2 linked regions of the Gloeobacter violaceus PCC 7421 genome follow. The main gene of each other region encodes a partner of the protein of the gene in region 2 in a complex. Links are inferred from orthologs where the notes say so. Each region holds a gene or a part of one and is shown on either strand. Other genes may lie near its edges.

Region 1 (4,491 bases), 270 kb from region 2 along the record:
ATGGGAATGACTATGCCCGTGATTACGGGCGTGACCGGAGCCGTGAACGGCGCTTACGGCGCGGCGGAATTTGCACATCTCGCAGTTCATCGCCACCCGTTGCTCGCGCGCCTCCTGCTCGCGTCTGCGCAGCAATTCAAAAAGCACCGGGTCGAGGCCGATTTCATCGAGAGCCTGCACTGCGACTTGCGGATGCAACGTTTGCTGGAGGGCGGCCGTCTCCTGGATGCGCTTGACGAGTAGACCGGTAAATAAAAAGTACGGCAGTACGACGACGCGCTTTGCCCCCCAGGTCCAGGCGCGCTCGAATCCCTGCTCCAGGCGGGGATGGGTGATGCCGATAAAGCAGACTTCGACCCCGAGATAGCCACTCCCTTCCCAGAGCAGGCGGGCCATCTTGCAGGCGTCGCCGTTGGCGTCGGGGTCCGACGAACCGCGCCCGACAAACAACAGCAGCGTCTCGGAGCGCGGGATGTCGCTGTGTTCGTCGAGACGGGCGAGCCGTTCCTGCCACAGTTCGATGAGGCCCGCGGTGATGCCCAGATGGCCGCCGTAGTGCACCACCAGATCCGGATGGCGCTCGCGGGCGCGGTCCAGTTCGTTGGTGACGTCGAACTTATTGTGGCGGGCGGCAAATAACAGCAGCGGCACCGCGGTCAAATCGCGGTAACCCAGCTCGATGCAGCGATCGACCCCTGCTTGGATCGACGGAGCGGTCAACTCCAAAAAACAGGGCACCACCGGCCGGGCCGGGTCGAAGTGCTGGTAAGCGGCGGCAAATTCCAGAAACGTCTCGCGCCCATCGGCATCGCGGGTGCCGTGGCCGATGAGCAACAAAGGATGGACCGTGTCGTGCATGAATAACCCCATTCCTGTGCAACGCAGGCGAATAACCGGAGGCAACGTCCAAAGGCGGCATTCTGACTTGGGAAGCCCATTACAGCTGCGGCACAGTACCGGGATCGCACCGGACTTTCCCGCTTTTGGACCTCAACAGGTTATCACCCTGCGCTGCAAGGCGCGGGAAGGCCACCGAAATTCTTAACTGCCCGCAGCTAGGAACCCGCTTCGGGGATCGCCACTTTGACCATGGCCGGGCGCAGCACCTTGTCGGCGAGCAAATAGCCCTTTTGCAACTCCGCCACGACCGTCTCCTGACTCACCCCGGCCGATTCTTCGCGCAGGATGGCCTCGTGCTGGGCCGGGTCGAACGGCTGACCGATCGCCTCCATGGCCGTCACCCCCATCTTTTCGAGTACCGAGAGAAACTGCCGGTAAACCTGCTGGTAGCTGTTGTGCAGCTTCTCTTCGCGCTCGTTGTCGGGCTGGGCGAAGGCGCGGGCGCGATCGAAGTTGTCGAAGACCGGCAGGATGTCCTTGAGGAGCTTGGCGGAAACAAAATAGGCCAGTTCGTCTTTTTCGCGCTGGGTGCGCTTGCGGAAATTGTCGAAGTCGGCCATCAGCCGCGTGTACTTTTGCTCGTAGTCGGCGAGTTTTTTTTGCAGGTCGGAGTTCTCGGCGGCGAGCTGGTCGATGCGGGCGATGAATCCCGTCGCTTCCGCAGCGGACGCCTCGGTGGTTGCGGCCTCTGCATAGGAAGGATCCTGCGGTTGGAAGTTCTCGGTGGTGCGCTCGTTTTCTGCCATCGCTCTGCCATATAGTGCCGTTTGCAACCTTGATTTTAAACGCTCGCGGACCCAACCTTCGGGCTGCCGCCGCCAGGAAAAATGAAGACTCCGGCCTTTGCGCCGGGGAGCGTGTACAATTAGCCTCTGGCTGGTCGCCCATGAATCCGGCTAAGATCATCGTCCGCTTTTGTTACCTGCCATTTCGATGAAAGTCACGCAAGAGAAGCTCCCGCGCTCCCAGATGGGCCTCAATGTCGAGGTCGAAGGCGAAAAATCCAAGCAAGCTTACGAGAAACTGGTGCGCGACACCATGCGCACCGCCCGCATCCCCGGTTTTCGCCCCGGCAAAGCCCCGCGCCAGCTGGTGCTGCAGTTCTACGGCAAGGAGCGCCTCAGGGCGCAGGCGCTCGAAAATCTGATCGACAGCTCCCTCAAAGAGGCGATTGAACAGGAGTCGATTGCTTCGTTGGGCAACCTGCAACTGCGCGATTCGTTCGAGGAGTTGCTCGGCCGCTACCAGCCGGGAGAACCGCTCAGCTTCAAAGCCGCCGTCGATGTGCAACCGGAGGTCCAGCTGGGCACCTACACCGGCCTGACGGTGCGCTACAGCGAAGTGCCCTACGAGGCCAAGCAGGTAGATGATCAGCTCGAGCAGTACCGCGAGCAACGCGCCGTGCTCGTCCCCGTCGAGGGTCGGGCGGCCGAGGTCGGCGACACCGCTGTGATCGACTTTGCGGGCACCAAGGCGGCGGACGGCAACGAGATCGTCGGGGGTAAAGCCACCGATTTCGAAGTCGAACTGCTGCCGGGTCGGCTCATCGCCGGCTTCACCGAGGGAATCATCGGTATGCAGATTGGTGAGAGCACCGAGCTTGCATTGCGCTTTCCCGACGATTACCCGCAGCAGGAACTGGCGGGGGTCGATGCCAAATTCGCCGTCAGTCTCAAAGATCTCAAGATCAAAGAGCTGCCCGTCCTCGACGACGATTTTGCCGGTGACATCAGCGAATTTGAGACTCTCGAAGCACTGCGCGCATTTCTGGAGCAGCAGCAGCAGGAGCAGGCGGCGGAGAAGACCCGCGCCAACCGCGACGCCGCCATCATCAAGGCGCTGGTGGCCGAGACGACCGTCGACTTACCTGAGACGCTGGTCAACCGCGAAGTGCAGTTTCTAGCCGAGCAGAGCTTTCGCAACCTCCAACAGCAGGGCATCGACCCCAGCCGCATCTTCACCGAGGAGAACATGCCCCGGGTACGCGAAACGCTCAGAGTTGACGCCGAAAATCGCCTCAAGCGCACCCTGGCCCTGGCGCAAGTGGCCCGCGCCGAAAATATCGTGGTCGAAGAGGAGCAGGTGGCTGCGCGCATCGTCGAGTTGCGCAGCGAACTGGAGGAGGAAGTCTCCGAGCAGGCCCTGGCCGAATTTGCGCGCGAAGAAATGCTTACGGAGAAGATTTTGGAGTGGCTCGCGGAGCACTCTACAATAGAGTTGACTTTGCCGGGTGAGGCGATTGAGCCGGGCTCGGGCGAAGACGCTCCCCCCGAAGTTGCCGCCGGGGCCACCGAGCCCGAGGCGCAACCCAACTCCTGAAACCTCGTTTCCTCAACACCCAGGCTGCCCCATGCCCAAGTACGACTCCCATCTCAAATGCTCCTTCTGCGGCAAGTCCCAGGAGCAGGTTCGAAAGCTCATCGCCGGGCCGGGGGTATACATTTGCGACGAGTGCGTCGAACTGTGCAACGAGATCCTCGACGAGGAACTGTTTGAAGGGGCGACCCAGCCCCAGCCCCAACCGACCAAGGTCAAAGCCTCGCGCTCCAGTCGCCGGGACACTTCCCTCAAGAAGATCCCCAAGCCGCAGGAGATCAAGTCTTACCTCGACCAGCACGTCATCGGTCAGCAAGAGGCCAAGAAAATCCTCTCGGTGGCGGTCTACAACCACTACAAGCGCCTCAGCTCGAAGCTCGAAGAGAGTGGCGACGAGGTCGAAATTCAAAAATCCAACATTCTGCTCATCGGCCCCACCGGCTGCGGCAAGACGCTCTTGGCCCAGACCCTGGCCGATTTGCTCGATGTGCCCTTCGCCATTGCCGATGCCACTACCCTCACCGAGGCGGGCTACGTGGGCGAGGATGTCGAGAACATCCTGCTGCGGTTGCTGCAGGTGGCCGACGGCGAGGTCGAGCGCGCCCAGCGCGGCATCATCTACATCGACGAAATCGATAAGATTGCCCGCAAGTCCGAGAACCCTTCGATCACCCGCGACGTGTCGGGCGAAGGCGTCCAGCAGGCGCTCCTCAAGATGCTCGAAGGCACCGTCGCCAACGTCCCTCCCCAGGGTGGGCGCAAGCATCCCTACCAGGAATACATCCAGATCGACACGGCCAACATCCTGTTTGTCTGCGGAGGAGCGTTTGTCGGTCTGGAGCGCGTCGTCGAGCAGCGCATCGGTAAGCGGGCGATGGGCTTTGTACAGGCGGGCGAGCCCCAGAAGCGCGAACAACGCTTGGTCGAATCGCTCAAGGCTCTCGAACCCGACGATCTGGTCAAATTCGGCCTGATTCCCGAATTTATCGGCCGCATTCCGATGGTGGCGGTGCTCGAACCCCTCGACGAGGAAGCCCTCATCGAGATTCTCACCGAACCCAAGAACGCCTTGCTCAAGCAGTACCAGCGCCTGCTGCGCATGGACGGCGTCGAAATGGTCTTCGAACCCGACGCGATCAAGACCATCGCCCAGGAAGCTTTCCGGCGCAAGACCGGGGCACGGGCTCTGCGGGGTATCGTCGAGGAGCTGATGCTCGAAGTGATGTACGAGGTGCCCTCGCGCGCCGACATCCGCAAGTGCGTGATCACCCGCGA
Region 2 (4,479 bases):
AGGTACTCCTTGCCCCAGTCTTCTTCACCGGCACTTTTGACCTTCGGGTCGAAGGCAACGGTGCGCGGGCAGCCGCGCACTTCAATACCGTGGGCGTGCAGATCCTCCAGCAGCGGGGCCAAATGCGTCACCACCGTGTCTCGGTGCACCAGCAGCTTCTCGGCGGCGTTGCAGACCGAGGGGCGCTGGACCTTGGCGTTGATGACGATGCGGCGGGCCATCTCCAGATCGGCGGAGGCGGCGACGTAGATGTGGCAGTTGCCCACCCCCGTCTCCAGCACCGGCACAGTCGCGTTGCGCACGACAAAGTCGATGAGCGAGTGCCCTCCCCGGGGGATCACCAGGGCCAGATACGGATTAAGGCGAATCAGCGCCTCGACCACCGCCCGCTCGCCGGGCAGCTGCTCGATGCAGCCTTCCGGAATGCCCTGTTCGTAGGCGGCGGCTTTGAGGACAGAACTGATGGCCTGGTTGGAATTTTCGGCTTCTTTGCCGCCTTTCAAGAGCACTCCATTGCCGGACTTGAGGCACAGGCCGATGGCGTCGGCGGTAACATTGGGGCGTGCCTCGTAGATGATCCCGATGAGGCCCAGCGGCACCCGCACCCGCACGATTTCCAGGCCCTCGGGGTGCCGCCAGCCGCCCACGATTTCACCCACCGGATCTTTGAGTGCGGCGATTTGCTCCAAAGAAAGCGCCATACCTTCGAGGCGCTGGGGAGTCAGCTTCAGCCGGTCGAGCAACGTCTCAGAAAGGCCCATCTGGCGACCGAATTCGAGATCCGTCGTGTTCGATTCGAGGATTTCGCTGTGGGCGGTGCGCAGCGAACGGGCCATGGCGCGTAGCGCCTTGTTTTTGATTCCTGAAGGCACTTGAGCAAGCGCCATCGTCGAGCGCTGTGCCCGCTGCGCCGTGACTTTGAGGGTTTCGTAAAGCGAAGATTCCACCTGCAAAGGTTTCCGCAAGAACTGTAGTGATCTCTAGGGTCTAGAACGGCGGGCCAGCCAGAAGATCAGCACGATCAGCGTCAACACCACCGTAATCGCAAGCGCTCCAAAGCCCGAACGCGACTGGAGCACCAGGGGCAGCCAGACTGGAGGGATCAAAGCCAGGGCAACCAGAATAAAGGGGAAGTAGTTGTCCGTCAAAGAACGGTTTTGATCGCGCCAGTTTCCCCCGATCCACTGCCAAGCTTTTTTGTAGGGGTAGCTGGTCGAAAGCTGTTCAAGCACCAACCCATCCGGCGAGAGGCCGAATATCTGGCTGCAACGGTCACAGCCAAACGCTTCGGTGAGGACAATGGCCTGCAGCCTCCCCCGTTTGCAGCGCGGACACGGATACTCCACCTGGAGATCGATTTTTTCTGGCTTCACGGGTGCGACCCAGAACCTATGCCCTTGAGTACCGCAATCTTAGGTCACACCTCAGGCAGTGGCAAGGCAACGCACCGGCGGCGGCGGACCGCTCCTGGGGCACGCCGTGCAACAATTCTTAGTTGACGAAGGGTTCTTTCGCTGGCTATATTAAGTCTTCGTTGACTTTAACCGAAATCATGCCCACGATCGCCCAGCTCATTCGCCGTGAGCGCGGGATTGCCCAGCGCAAAACCAAGTCGCCAGCCCTCAAGGCCTGCCCCCAGCGGCGCGGGGTGTGCACGCGCGTGTACACCACCACGCCCAAGAAGCCCAACTCGGCCCTGCGCAAGGTAGCCCGCGTCCGCCTGACCAGCGGCTTTGAAGTGACGGCGTACATCCCGGGCGTCGGCCACAACCTGCAGGAGCACTCCGTGGTAATGATCCGCGGCGGTCGCGTCAAGGACTTGCCCGGCGTTCGCTATCACATCATCCGCGGCACCCTGGACACCGCCGGGGTCAAAAACCGTATGCAGAGCCGCTCCAAATACGGAACCAAGCGTCCCAAACCGGGACAGGCCGCCGCTCCCGCCGGTAAGAAACGTTAATCTTTCCACCGCAACCACCAAAACCTATGTCCCGCCGTACCCGCGCCATATTGCGTCCTGTCACCGCCGATCCGCTCTACGCATCCAGGCTGGTGACGATGATGACCAACAAGCTGATGAAGGAAGGCAAAAAGGCCACCGCCGAGCGCATCCTCTACTCGGCGCTTGAACGCGTGCAGGAGCGCACCGGGCGCGAGCCGCTCGACGTGTTCAACCAGGCGGTGCTCAACTGCACCCCCCGCATCGAGGTCAAGGCCCGCCGCGTCGGCGGTGCGACTTACCAGGTGCCTATGGAGGTGCGCCAGGAGCGCGGCACGTCCCTGGCGCTGCGCTGGTTGGTGCAGTTCTCCCGCAAGCGCTCGGGCAAGAGCATGGTCGACAAGCTTTCCAACGAGCTGATGGACGCCGCCAACGACACCGGTTCGGCGGTGCGCAAGCGCGAAGAGACGCACCGCATGGCCGAGGCCAACAAAGCCTTTGCCCATTATCGTTACTAACCGGTAAGCGATGGCGGTTTGCTGTGCAAGCGACGCCAATGGTGTGGGCAGTTGGGCTAGGATTGTTACAGAACTTTTCGAACTCGCGGTGAATGCGAGGAGGTAACCGTGGCACGCAACATTCCCCTGGAGCGGGTACGCAACATCGGCATCGCAGCACACATCGATGCTGGCAAGACTACCACGACCGAGCGCATTCTGTTCTACTCCGGGGTAATCCACAAGATTGGCGAGGTGCACGAGGGCAACACCGTCACCGACTGGATGGCCCAGGAACGCGAGCGCGGCATCACGATTACCGCAGCGGCGATCACCACCGCCTGGACGCGCCGCGACCCCGAAAATCCCACCCAGCCCCTGCCCGGTGCCCTGGAGCACAAGATCAACATCATCGACACCCCCGGCCACGTCGACTTCACCATCGAAGTCGAGCGCTCGATGCGCGTGCTGGATGGGGTGATCACGGTGCTGTGCTCGGTGGGTGGCGTGCAACCCCAGACCGAGACCGTCTGGCGCCAGGCCAACCGCTATAACGTGCCGCGCTTTATCTTCGTCAACAAGATGGACCGCACCGGCGCCAATTTCTACAAGGTTTACAGCCAGGTGCGCGACCGGCTGCGGGCCAACGCCGTGCCGATTCAGTTACCCATCGGCGCCGAGGACACCCTGAGCGGCATCGTCGATCTGGTGGGCATGAAGGCCTACGTCTACGGCAACGACATCGGCACCGATATCCGGGTTGAGGAAATCCCTGCTGATATGGAGGAACTGGTGCAGGAGTACCGCGCCAAGCTCATCGAAGCGGTCTCGGAGACCGACGATGTGCTGCTTGAGAAGTACTTCGGCGGTGAAGAGCTTACCGAGGCTGAGATCAAGGCTGCTCTGCGCAAAGGCACCGTCGCCAACACGATCGTGCCGATGCTCTGCGGCTCGGCTTTTAAGAACAAGGGCGTGCAGCAGATGCTCGATGCGGTGCTCGACTATTTGCCCTCGCCCCTCGACATCCCGCCCATCAAGGGCCTGCTGCCCAACGGTACCGAGGTCGAGCGCAGCGCCGACGACAGCCAGCCGCTCTCGGCTCTGGCCTTCAAGATCATGGCCGACCCCTACGGACGGCTCACCTTCGTGCGCGTCTACTCGGGCATTCTCCAGAAAGGCAGCTACGCCCTCAACGCCAGCAAGGACAAGAAGGAGCGCATCTCGCGGCTCATCGTGCTCAAGGCCGACGATCGCATCGAGGTGGACGAGTTGCGCGCGGGCGACCTTGGCGCGGTGGTCGGCCTCAAGGACACCTTCACCGGCGACACGCTGTGTACCGAAGATTCGCCGGTCATCCTCGAATCGCTGTTTATTCCAGAACCGGTGATCTCGGTAGCCATCGAGCCCAAGACCAAAGCCGACCTCGACAAGCTCTCCAAGGCGCTGCAGTCGCTCTCCGAAGAAGACCCGACCTTCCGGGTCCACGTCGACCAGGAGACCAACCAGACGATTATCGCGGGGATGGGCGAACTGCACCTCGAGATCCTCGTGGACCGCATGCTGCGCGAGTTCAAGGTCGAGGCCAACGTCGGTGCGCCGCAGGTGGCCTACCGCGAGACGATTCGCAAAGCGGTCAATAATGTCGAGGGCCTCTACAAGCGTCAGACCGGCGGCAAGGGTCAGTACGGTCACGTCGTCATCAACCTCGAACCGGGTGAGCCGGGTACGGGTTTCGAGTTCGTCTCGAAGATTGTCGGCGGCGTCGTGCCCAAGGAGTACATCGGTCCGGCCGAGCAGGGCATGAAGGAGCGCTGCGAGTCGGGGGTGATCGCGGGCTACCCGCTCATCGACGTGAAGGTGACGATGGTGGACGGCTCCTACCACGACGTCGATTCCTCCGAAATGGCCTTCAAGATCGCCGGTTCGCTGGCGCTGCGGGAAGCGGCTCAAAAGGCGCAGCCTGTGCTGCTCGAACCGATGATGAAGGTCGAGGTCGAAGTGTCCGGCGACTTCCTGGGCGATGTGATGGGCGATCTGAACGCC

Evidence for each region.
Region 1: the proteins of rpsG (region 2) and tig are in contact, whole or in part, in a crystal structure (PDB 3GTY), measured with the Thermotoga maritima proteins. The link is inferred for Gloeobacter violaceus PCC 7421 from one-to-one orthologs. Residues at the interface, in WP_004081843.1 of Thermotoga maritima: Lys34, Lys52, Lys55, Glu59, Arg62, Gln63, Glu66, Asn67, Lys69, Val71, Arg95, Ala109, Lys110, Lys111, Gly112, Arg113, Pro114, Glu117, Glu121, Ile124, Ala125, Tyr127, Asn128, Asn129, Thr130, Gly131, Lys135, Asp139, Arg142, Met143; in WP_004081061.1 of Thermotoga maritima: Glu122, Val124, Val129, Leu130, Tyr133, Glu188, Gly259, Ile262, Tyr263, Glu266, Ser270, Glu273, Gln274, Glu277, Arg308, Gln311, Ile312, Ser315, Tyr316, Glu325, Arg329, Arg336, Leu363, Phe366, Trp367, Arg373, Leu377, Arg381, Leu384, Glu387.

What each region holds. Positions count from the first base shown.
Region 1 is NC_005125.1:4,388,841-4,393,331, forward strand. Bases 1,191-4,026 are described here. They hold tig (trigger factor), read left to right. Parts: upstream 1,191-1,833; coding sequence 1,834-3,219; downstream 3,220-4,026. Other genes in these bases: grpE (nucleotide exchange factor GrpE), read right to left, coding at 1,191-1,646; clpX (ATP-dependent protease ATP-binding subunit ClpX), read left to right, coding at 3,251-4,026. Also shown: GLL_RS21580 (sirohydrochlorin chelatase), read right to left, coding at 1-858; more of grpE, read right to left, coding at 1,056-1,190; more of clpX, read left to right, coding at 4,027-4,491. UniProt on the Bacillus subtilis protein: Involved in protein export. Acts as a chaperone by maintaining the newly synthesized protein in an open conformation. Functions as a peptidyl-prolyl cis-trans isomerase.
Region 2 is NC_005125.1:4,117,409-4,121,887, forward strand. The notes cover bases 898-3,721. They hold rpsG (30S ribosomal protein S7), read left to right. Parts: upstream 898-1,986; coding sequence 1,987-2,457; downstream 2,458-3,721. Other genes in these bases: GLL_RS20210 (glutamate-5-semialdehyde dehydrogenase), read right to left, coding at 898-947; GLL_RS20215 (hypothetical protein), read right to left, coding at 981-1,373; rpsL (30S ribosomal protein S12), read left to right, coding at 1,553-1,960; fusA (elongation factor G), read left to right, coding at 2,566-3,721. In the rest of the region: more of GLL_RS20210, read right to left, coding at 1-897; more of fusA, read left to right, coding at 3,722-4,479.